2 linked regions of the Alloyangia pacifica genome follow. Each later gene encodes a partner of the first gene's protein in a complex. Links are inferred from orthologs where the notes say so. Each region holds a gene or a part of one and is shown on either strand. Other genes may lie near its edges.

Region 1 (4,470 bases):
GATCTGCCCGACCGCGCCGCCAAGGTCGCGGATCACCTGATCCTCGGGCACCGGCACTGGTCCGAGCCGGTCGAGGATGCGCTGATGCAGTGCCAGCGTCTCGGCCCGGCTGCGGCGCTCGGGCGGCGGCGCAGGAATCTCCTCGATCACCTCCACGAGGTCGGGCGGCTCCGGCCGGGCCAGCGCTTCGATCACGTCTTCGGCATGGCGCACCAGCTGGGCGCCGTCCCGCAAGAGCAGGTTGCAGCCCCCGGCCCGCCCGTCGAGCGGATGGCCCGGCACCGCCAGGACCTCGCGCCCCTGGTCGAGCGCGCAGCGCGCGGTGATCAGCGAGCCAGACTTCACCGCCGCCTCGATCACCACGACACCCCGAGCCATGCCCGAGACGATGCGGTTGCGTGTCGGGAAATGCCGGGCCTGCGGCTGCACGCCCATGGGCTGCTCGGACAGCAGCACACCGCGCGCCCGAATCTCGGCGGCAAGCATCGCGTTGTCCTTGGGGTAAATGACGTCGACGCCGCCAGCCATGACCGCCGCCGTGCCGCCGCCGGCACCCTCCAGCGCCGCGCGGTGCGCCTCGGCGTCGATGCCGCGCGCCAGACCCGACACCACCAGCCAGCCAGCCTCGGCAAGCCCGCGCGCCAGCAGCCGCGCCGTGCGGGCCCCGAGCGACGAGGCATTGCGTGCGCCCACCAGCGCGACGGTGGGGCGGCGCAGCAGCGGTCCCTGCCCGATCACCCAAAGCAGCGGCGGCGCATCCTCCAGCTCGGCAAGCGCGGGCGGGTAGTCCGGCCCGCCACGAAACACCAATCGGGCCCCGGCACGCGTGCCGGCCTCGAGTTCGGCCAGGACCACGCCCGCGGGACAGGTCCTGTAGTCCTCGACACCGGCCTCGGCCGCCACAGCAGGCAGCGCCGCCAGCCCCGCCGCGGCCGTTCCATGTTCCGACAGCAGCCGCCAGAAGGTCGATGGCCCCACTCGGCGCGAGCGCAAGAGACGGAGCCAGTCCAGCCGGTCGGCTTCCGTGGTGGGTGGGAGTGGGGGGTGGTTGGAAGTCTGTCTGGGCCCGGTCATCCTGATCCCGCCTCTTGCGAGATCCTCTCTACCCGATGACTGGTTAAGCAAGCATGAAGCGCCGCGCTGCACGGCGTCCGCCCTGTCGTCCTGGGCCAAGCGTTCCGGGGAGCGCGAGGGGCAGCGCCCCTCGCCCCGAACCCAGCCCCGCGCCCGCTGCGCGGCGCCGGGCCTCAGCTGCCGGCGCCGCCCACGGTCAGCCCGCCGATCATCACGGTCGGCTGGCCCACGCCCACCGGCACCCATTGCCCCTGCTTGCCGCAATTGCCCATACCCGGGTCGAGCGCCATGTCATTCCCCAGCGCCCGCACGTGCTGCAGCGCGGTCGCCCCGTCGCCGATCAGCGTCGCGCCCTTCACCGGGGCGCCGACCTTGCCGTTCTTCACCCGGTAGGCCTCGGTGCAGGAGAAGACGAACTTGCCGTTGGTGATGTCCACCTGGCCGCCGCCGAAGCCCACCGCCCAGATGCCGTCCTTGAGGTCCGCCACGATGTCCTGCGGGTCGGCGGCACCGCCCTCCATGATCGTGTTGGTCATCCGCGGCATGGGCGCATGGGCATAGCTCTCGCGGCGACCGTTGCCGGTGGCCGCGACCCCCATCAGCCGGGCGTTCTGCCGGTCCTGCATGTAGCCCACGAGGATGCCGTCCTCGATCAGCACGTTGCGCGCCGAGGGCGTGCCCTCGTCGTCCACCGAGATCGAGCCGCGGCGATCCGGCAGAGTGCCGTCGTCGACCACCGTAACGCCCGGTGCCGCAACGCGCTGGCCCATCAGGCCGGCGAAAGCCGAGCTGCCCTTGCGGTTGAAGTCGCCCTCGAGCCCGTGGCCCACTGCCTCGTGCAGAAGGATGCCCGGCCAGCCCGGCCCGAGCACGATGTCCATGACCCCGGCGGGCGCATCCTCGGCCCGCAGGTTGACGAGCGCCACGCGCAGCGCCTCGCGCGCCTGCGCCTGCCAGGCCGACGGCTCCAGCAGCCCGTCCAGCAGGTAGCGCCCGCCGCCCGAGGCCGCCCCCTGCTCGCGCCGGCCGTTCTCCTCGACGATGACGGACACGGTGACGCGCGTCATCGGCCGCACGTCCGAGACCAGCCCGCCCTCGGGCCGCAGGATCGCGACCTCTTGGCACGACGCGGCGATGGTGGCCGTCACCTGCACCACCCGCGGATCGAGGTCGCGGGCAAAGGCGTCGATCTCGCGCAGCGTCTCGAGCTTGACCGAGAAGCTGTGCCCCGCAATCGGATCTGCGTCAGTGTAGAGTTTGCGGTTGGTGCCCGCGGGCGGCGGGGCGAGGACGCCGCCGCCATCGCCGACCGCAAGACGGGCGGTCTCGACGGCGCGGGTGATCGCCTGTTCTGAGATCTCGGTGGAATGGGCGTAGCCCGCCACCTCGCCACGCACCGCGCGCAGGCCGAATCCCTCGGAGGCGTCGTAGCTGGCGGTCCTGATTCGCCCGTCGTCGAGCACCAAAGCCTCGCCGCGGCGGCGTTCGAGGAACAATTCGCCGTCATCCGCCCCCGCGACAGCATTACGCAGCTGCCCCAGTGTGCGGTCCAGATCGAGGGCCGTTTCAAAGGGCCGGAAGGGGCTTTCGCTCATGGGATCATCCTTTTAGATTTGATCTGGATCAAAAAAGTGCGCTTTTGCCGCAAGCGTTCATCTTTATTTGATGGGCGCAATGTGCTTTTTAAAGTCCACAACAACAGGGAGGAGGCTCTTCGGGCGGCGGCTCGGGGGTGAATCCTCCTGTCCGCAGAGAAGAATGACAACCGGATCAGGTGATACATGCGTAAACTATCGATGCTGACGGGCCGCGCCACCGGCACCCTCGCCGCAGCCCTCGCCGCTGTGCAGGCCGCGCCCGCCATGGCGCAGGACTCGCTGGAGCTGGTCGGCCACCCGCAGGCCGGCGGCGTGGGCTTCCAGCCCGCCGCGACCGAGCTGGCGCGCGATCTTCATTGGCTCGACGGGATGCTGCTGGTCATCATCACCGCGATCTGCATCCTGGTCATCGCGCTGCTGGCCTTCGCCGCGGTGCGCTTCAACAGGAAATCGAACCCGAACCCCAAAAGCTTCACGCACAATTCGCCGCTGGAGATCGCCTGGACCCTTGGTCCGATCGTGATTCTCGTGGTGATCGGGGCCTTCTCGCTGCCGGTGCTGTTCAAGCAGCAGGAAATCCCCGAGGGCGACGTGGTCATCAAGGTCACCGGCTACCAGTGGTACTGGGGCTATGAATACGTTGGCACCGACCTCGGCTACGAAGGCTACATGATCGGTGCGCCGGCCACCGGCGGCGACAACCGCATGAACCCCGAGGTCTCTGCCCAGCTGCAGGAAGCCGGCTACAGCGACAGCGAGTTCCTGCTCGCCACCGACAGCGCCGTGGTCGTGCCCGTGGGCAAGACCGTGGTCATGCAGGTGACCGGGGCCGACGTGATCCACTCCTGGACCATCCCCGCCTTCGGCGTGAAGCAGGACGCCGTTCCGGGCCGCATCGCCGAGCTGTGGTTCAAGCCCGAGCGCGAAGGCGTGTTCTTCGGCCAGTGCTCGGAACTTTGCGGCATCAGCCACGCCTACATGCCGATCACCGTCAAGGTGGTCAGCCAGGAGGTCTACGACGCCTGGCTCGCCGCCTCGCAGGACGAGGGCGGCTACGTCGACGTGCGCCAGTTCCTCGCCGCGTCGTAACTCTTTACACCACGGAGGCGCGCCCCGAGGAGGAGGGCGCGTTTCCAAGACCTGAATCGAGACCCAGATGAGCGACCTCACCACCAATCCCGCAGCCCAGGCAGCCCGCGTGTCCGAGTACGACGCGCAGTTCGGCGATTATTTCGCCCTGCTCAAGCCGCGCGTCATGACGCTGGTGGTCTTCACCGCCTTCGTCGGCCTGTTGGCCGCTCCGGTTCCGGTTCACCCCTTCATCGGCTTCTGCGCGATCCTCTTCATCGCCGTGGGTGGCGGCGCCTCGGGCGCGCTGAACATGTGGTGGGACGCCGACATCGACGCGGTGATGAAGCGCACCGCCAAGCGTCCGATCCCCTCGGGCCGCGTGCAGGCCGGCGAGGCACTGGCCATCGGGCTCGCGCTCTCGGGCTTCTCCTGCGTCTTCCTGGCGCTCGCCACCAACGTGCTCGCGGGGGGGCTGCTGGCTTTCACCATCTTCTTCTACGTGGTGATCTACACCATGTGGCTGAAGCGCTCGACGCCGCAGAACATCGTCATTGGCGGCGCCGCGGGCGCCTTCCCTCCGATGATCGGCTGGGCCGCCGCGACCGGGTCGGTCAGCGTCGAGGCCGTGCTGATGTTCTGCCTGACCTTCATGTGGACCCCGCCGCACTTCTGGGCGCTGGCGCTGTTCATGCGCTCCGATTACGACGACGCGAAGGTGCCGATGCTG
Region 2 (4,448 bases), on another replicon or contig:
CGCGACGAAGGCGGCGATCTCGGACGGACTCTCGCCGGGCAGATCGGCATGCAAAGCGCCCTCGGGCGCGTGGTCGGGCTCGCCGGTGATCAGCAGCCCCAGTTCGGGACGCTGGATTTTCATCCGGGTTGCCAGCGCCGAGAGGGCCCGGGCCGAGCCCGGGCCTCCGGCGTGCAACCAGAGCAGCGCCCCGTCGGGCCGGGCGCGGGGCGCCGAGCCCGGCGTCGCCCCGCGGCCACGCGCATAGGCCATGTAGGCCGACAGGGAGAACGGCCTGCGCGCCATGGGTGTCAGCCGAGTTCTTCGGTCGCGGAGACCTCGGTTTCCTCGTCCCGCAGGCGGTGGATGTGGGCGATGAAGTAGCGCATGTGGGCGTTGTCCACGGTGCGCTGCGCCTCGGCCTTCCAAGCGTCGTAGGCAGAGGCGTAATCGGGGAACATGCCGACGATGTGGATGTCGTTCACGTCCTTGAAGACGGACTTCTCGGGGGTGACGAGCTCGCCGCCGAAGACGAGGTGGAGACGTTGGGGCATGGGGGGTCCTTTCCCGTACAGACGCGCGCAACCTACTTTCTGCACCCGCAGCGTCAAGATTCTACCGCAGGTCAGCGTTACGCCGCTGGTTCACATGTCTATGGAAGGCTCGGAACGATCAAAGCGCCAGCGTCAGCCGCCCCATGATGTCGGCGTGCAGCGCCGGGTTGGCGGCGACCACTCCGGGATGCTGCGGGTGGCGGGCGTTGAACCTTAGCGGGCGCCCGAGCCGGTCCGTGACCCTGGCCCCGGCTTCCTGCAGCAGCAGCGTTCCGGCAGCGATGTCCCACTCCCAGGTCGGGCGAAAGGTCAGCATGGCATCAAAGCGCCCCTCGGCCACCAGCCCCAGCCGGTAGGCGAGCGAGGGACGATGCGCGCGGCGGATCGGCGGCAGCGGCACGCGCCAGTAGGGGCTGTCGATCACCGGTCGCGGGGCCAGCACTTCGGCGTCGTCCAGCGTGCCGGTCAGGGTGGTGCGCAGCGGTACGCCGTTCAGCACCGCGCCCTGTCCGAGCGCGGCGCTATAGAGCAGGTCCCGCTTCGGAAGATAGATGGCGGCTGCGGTGATCACGCCGTTCTCGGCCACCGCCAGCGAATGCGCCCAGGTGTCCTCTCCGGCGATGAACGAGCGGGTGCCGTCGATGGGATCGACGATGAACACCCGCTCGGCGGCGCGGCGCGCGGCATTGTCGACGCTTTCCTCCGACAGCCAGCCGTAATCCGGCTGGGCGCTGCGCAACAGCTCTTCGAGCCGGGCGTTGACCGCGAGATCGGCGGCGGTCACGGGGCTGCCGTCGGCGGCCTTGTACCGGACATCGAGCGCGTCCCCGGTGAAGGAGAGCGCAATCTCGCCCGCCGCGCGGGCCGCGCGCTCGAGCAGCGCGCGATCGGCGGCGTGACCCGGAGCGGGATCACTCGCCGGCAAGCGTCAGCCCCTCGACCAGCAGCGAGGGCACGACCCGCGACAGCCAGGGCCGGGCGTCGTTCGACGGCACCAGCGCGCGCAGCATCTGCCGCAGGTTGCCAGCGATGGTGACCCCCGAGACGGGATAGGCGATCTCGCCGTTTTCCACCCACCAGCCTGCGGCGCCGCGCGAGTAGTCGCCGGTGTTGGGGTTGATCGTCGCGCCGATCATCGACGTCACCACCAAGCCGCGGCCCATCTCGGCGATGAGCTGCTCGGGCGATTTGTCGCCCTGCGTCAGCTCGAGGTTCCAGGCGGTCGGCGAGGGCCCCGACGAGGTGCCGCGCGCGGCGTTGCCGGTGGGCGCCATGCCCAGCTTGCGGGCGGTGGCGAGATCGAGCGACCATCCCGTCAGCACGCCATCCTTGACGAGCGCGCGGCGCTGCGTCGGCAGCCCCTCGGCATCGAAGGGGCGCGAGCCCGAGATGCGCGGGCGGTGCGGGTCCTCGATCAGCGAGATGCCGTCCGGCAGCACCGGCTCGCCGAGCGCGTCGCGCAGCCAGGACCCGCCTCGCGCCACTGAGGCGCCATTCGCGGCGGCCACCAGGTGACCGATCAGCGAAGACGCAATGCGCTCGTCAAAGAGCACCGGGTAGGCCCCGGTCTTGGGCTTGCGCGGGTTCAACCGGTCGAGCGCCCGGGTCGCGGCGCGGTGACCAATTTCGGCGGGGCTGCGCAGGTCGGACTGGAACGTGCGGCTGTCGCCGTCGTAGTCGCGCTCCATCCCCAGCCCGCTCCCGGCGATGGCAACGCAGGAGGTCGAGCGGGCGGTGCGCGCATAGCCTCCGGCAAAGCCGTTGCTGGCCGCGAGGAACACTCGCTGCGCGTCGTAGGAGGCCGAGGCCGACTGCACCTGGCTCACGCCCTCGACCGCCAGCGCCGCCGCCTCGGCTTCGAGGGCATCGCGCTGCAGCGCATCGGGCGCAGGGTCGGCGGACGGATCCGCCAGCTCGAGTGCATCCAGATCCCAGCCGGTCGCCAGCTGCGACGGATCGGCAAGCCCGGCGAAGGGATCCTCGGGCGCCTCGCGCGCCATCGCCACGGCGCGTTCGGCCAGGGCCGCCAGCGTCGCGGGCTTCACATCCGAAGTCGAGACCACCGCGCTGCGCTGGCCAAGCAGCACGCGCAGGCCGACGTCGACGCCCTCGGAGCGCTCGGCGTGCTCCAGAGCGCCGGCGCGCACGTCGATGCTGAGCGAGGTGCCGTCGATGGCAATGGCGTCCGCCGAGTCTGCGCCGGCCTTGCGCGCGGCCTCGAGCAGCTGCGCGGTCAGCCCCTGCAGGTCCCGGGCCGCCGGGTGGTTGCGCTCTGTGCCGTCCATGTCGCCTCCGGTATGTCGTCAAGTTGATTTGGTGGGCCGCGGAGCTTGCCCCCACCGCCTTACTCGGCCGGAACCACCACGCCGATGAGCGGCCCAAGCGTCCGTCCAATGTCTGTCCTGCCGACCTCCGGCGCGAAGAGCCGCGAGACGTTGCCATCGAAGAACAGCGCGTTGGGCATCTTCAGCCCGTCCCGGAACAGCGTGCCGAACTCGTAGAAGCTCACCGGCTCCTCGGAGATGGCAAAAACCAGCGTCTTGCCGTCGGCCGTGGTGCCGACCCCGTTGCGGATGTAGCGCGAGTTGCTGTCGGGCAGGAAGCGCGGGTGCAGCTCGCCGTCGATCACCAGCATCGGCCCCGACTGCGTGGCATAGCGGCAGTCGGGCTTGCGGGTGAGAAAATCGCGGGTCTCATACACCTGCGCCTCGCCGGCGCCGATGCAGAGCACGCCGTTCGGCAGCATGCCGAAATTGCCGGGCCCGGGGCTGGAGATGACGCGCATCTCCTCCTGGCCGTTCTCGACGTAATGGCCGACCGGCGCGCGGTCCTCGTGGTACATGCCGGCGTTCATCGCAAAGGCCAGCCTCTCGCCCTTTTGGCGCAGCGCGGCGTCGAGGGTCGAGAAATGTCCCCAGACCGTGCCGTCGGGCGCGCGCAGGAAGGTGCGCAGGTCCTCGTCGGCGCCCACGGTGCAGAGCGTGTAGCGCTTGCCCTCGTGGCTGGCACCCTCGCAGCTGACGGCCCCCGCTTGCGACGGCAGCAGCGACGGGAGCAGCGCCGCAGCCGCAAGCGCCAGCGCAGTGAAGCCCGCGCGAAGCCTCACGCGTCGTCGTCCCCGTCCGCGTCCTGTCCCTCGACGTCGCGGCGCACGGCCTCCTGCGAGAACAGGCGGCGGGTCTCGTCGAGCCGGTCGAAGGTCTCATCGTGGCGGAAGCGCAGCTCCGGCGCGTATTTCAGCGTCAGCTCCTTCGAGACGAGGCGGCGCAACTCGGATTTGTTGCGCTCGAGCAGCTCGAACATATTGCCTTCCTGCTTGCCGCCGAGCGGCACGACATAGGCGGTTGCAACCTTGAGATCGGTAGAGACCCGAACTTCGCCGACGGTGATCGAAAGCCGGTTCAGCTCGGGGTCGTGCACCTCGCCGCGGTTGAGCACGTCCGCCAAGGTGCGGCGAATGAGTTCGCCGACACGAAGCTGTCTCTGGCTGGGGCCGGAGCCCTCGTGGAATCTGTTCTTTGCCATGGCGCAGACATAGGCGCCTTGCGGGGATTTGCCAAGAACGCGAACGCATAGCGGTGCCAGCGCAGGGAGGCGGCGCGCCGACATCGCCTTTGCCATCGGCAGCGCAGCAGAGTATGCCCTGCGGGAAACTCAGGATCGGAGAGCAAGATGTCGGAACTGCCGGGGGTTGTCGTCACGGGCGTGTCGGGACGGATGGGCCAGATGCTGGTGCGCGAGGTGCTGGCCAGCGACAAGCTGAAACTCGTCGGCGCCGTCGAGCGGAGCGGCAACGACTGGGTGGGCCGCGACCTCGGCACCTGCATGGGCGGCACCGAGCTTGGGCTTTCTGTCAGCGACGATCCGCTCGAGACCTTCGCCAAGGCGCAGGCGGTGCTCGACTTCACCGCTCCC

The links. The genes of interacting proteins can lie anywhere in the genome.
Region 2: the proteins of tldD (region 1) and CEW88_RS13950 are in contact, whole or in part, in a solved structure (PDB 5NJ9), measured with the Escherichia coli proteins. The link is inferred for Alloyangia pacifica from one-to-one orthologs.

What each region holds. Positions count from the first base shown.
Region 1 is NZ_CP022189.1:2,222,351-2,226,820, forward strand. Bases 459-3,322 are described here. They hold tldD (metalloprotease TldD), read right to left. Parts: upstream 2,670-3,322; coding sequence 1,248-2,669; downstream 459-1,247. Other genes in these bases: dprA (DNA-processing protein DprA), read right to left, coding at 459-1,074; coxB (cytochrome c oxidase subunit II), read left to right, coding at 2,856-3,322. In the rest of the region: more of dprA, read right to left, coding at 1-458; more of coxB, read left to right, coding at 3,323-3,761; cyoE (heme o synthase), read left to right, coding at 3,829-4,470. UniProt on the Escherichia coli protein: Metalloprotease involved in CcdA degradation. Suppresses the inhibitory activity of the carbon storage regulator (CsrA).
Region 2 is NZ_CP022190.1:202,799-207,246, reverse strand. What follows is about bases 632-3,473. They hold CEW88_RS13950 (TldD/PmbA family protein), read right to left. Parts: upstream 2,819-3,473; coding sequence 1,445-2,818; downstream 632-1,444. Other genes in these bases: CEW88_RS13945 (phosphodiester glycosidase family protein), read right to left, coding at 2,878-3,473; CEW88_RS13955 (inositol monophosphatase family protein), read right to left, coding at 652-1,458. Also shown: CEW88_RS13965 (3-deoxy-D-manno-octulosonic acid transferase), read right to left, coding at 1-285; CEW88_RS13960 (DUF4170 domain-containing protein), read right to left, coding at 291-533; more of CEW88_RS13945, read right to left, coding at 3,474-3,639; 30S ribosome-binding factor RbfA, read right to left, coding at 3,636-4,058; dapB (4-hydroxy-tetrahydrodipicolinate reductase), read left to right, coding at 4,206-4,448.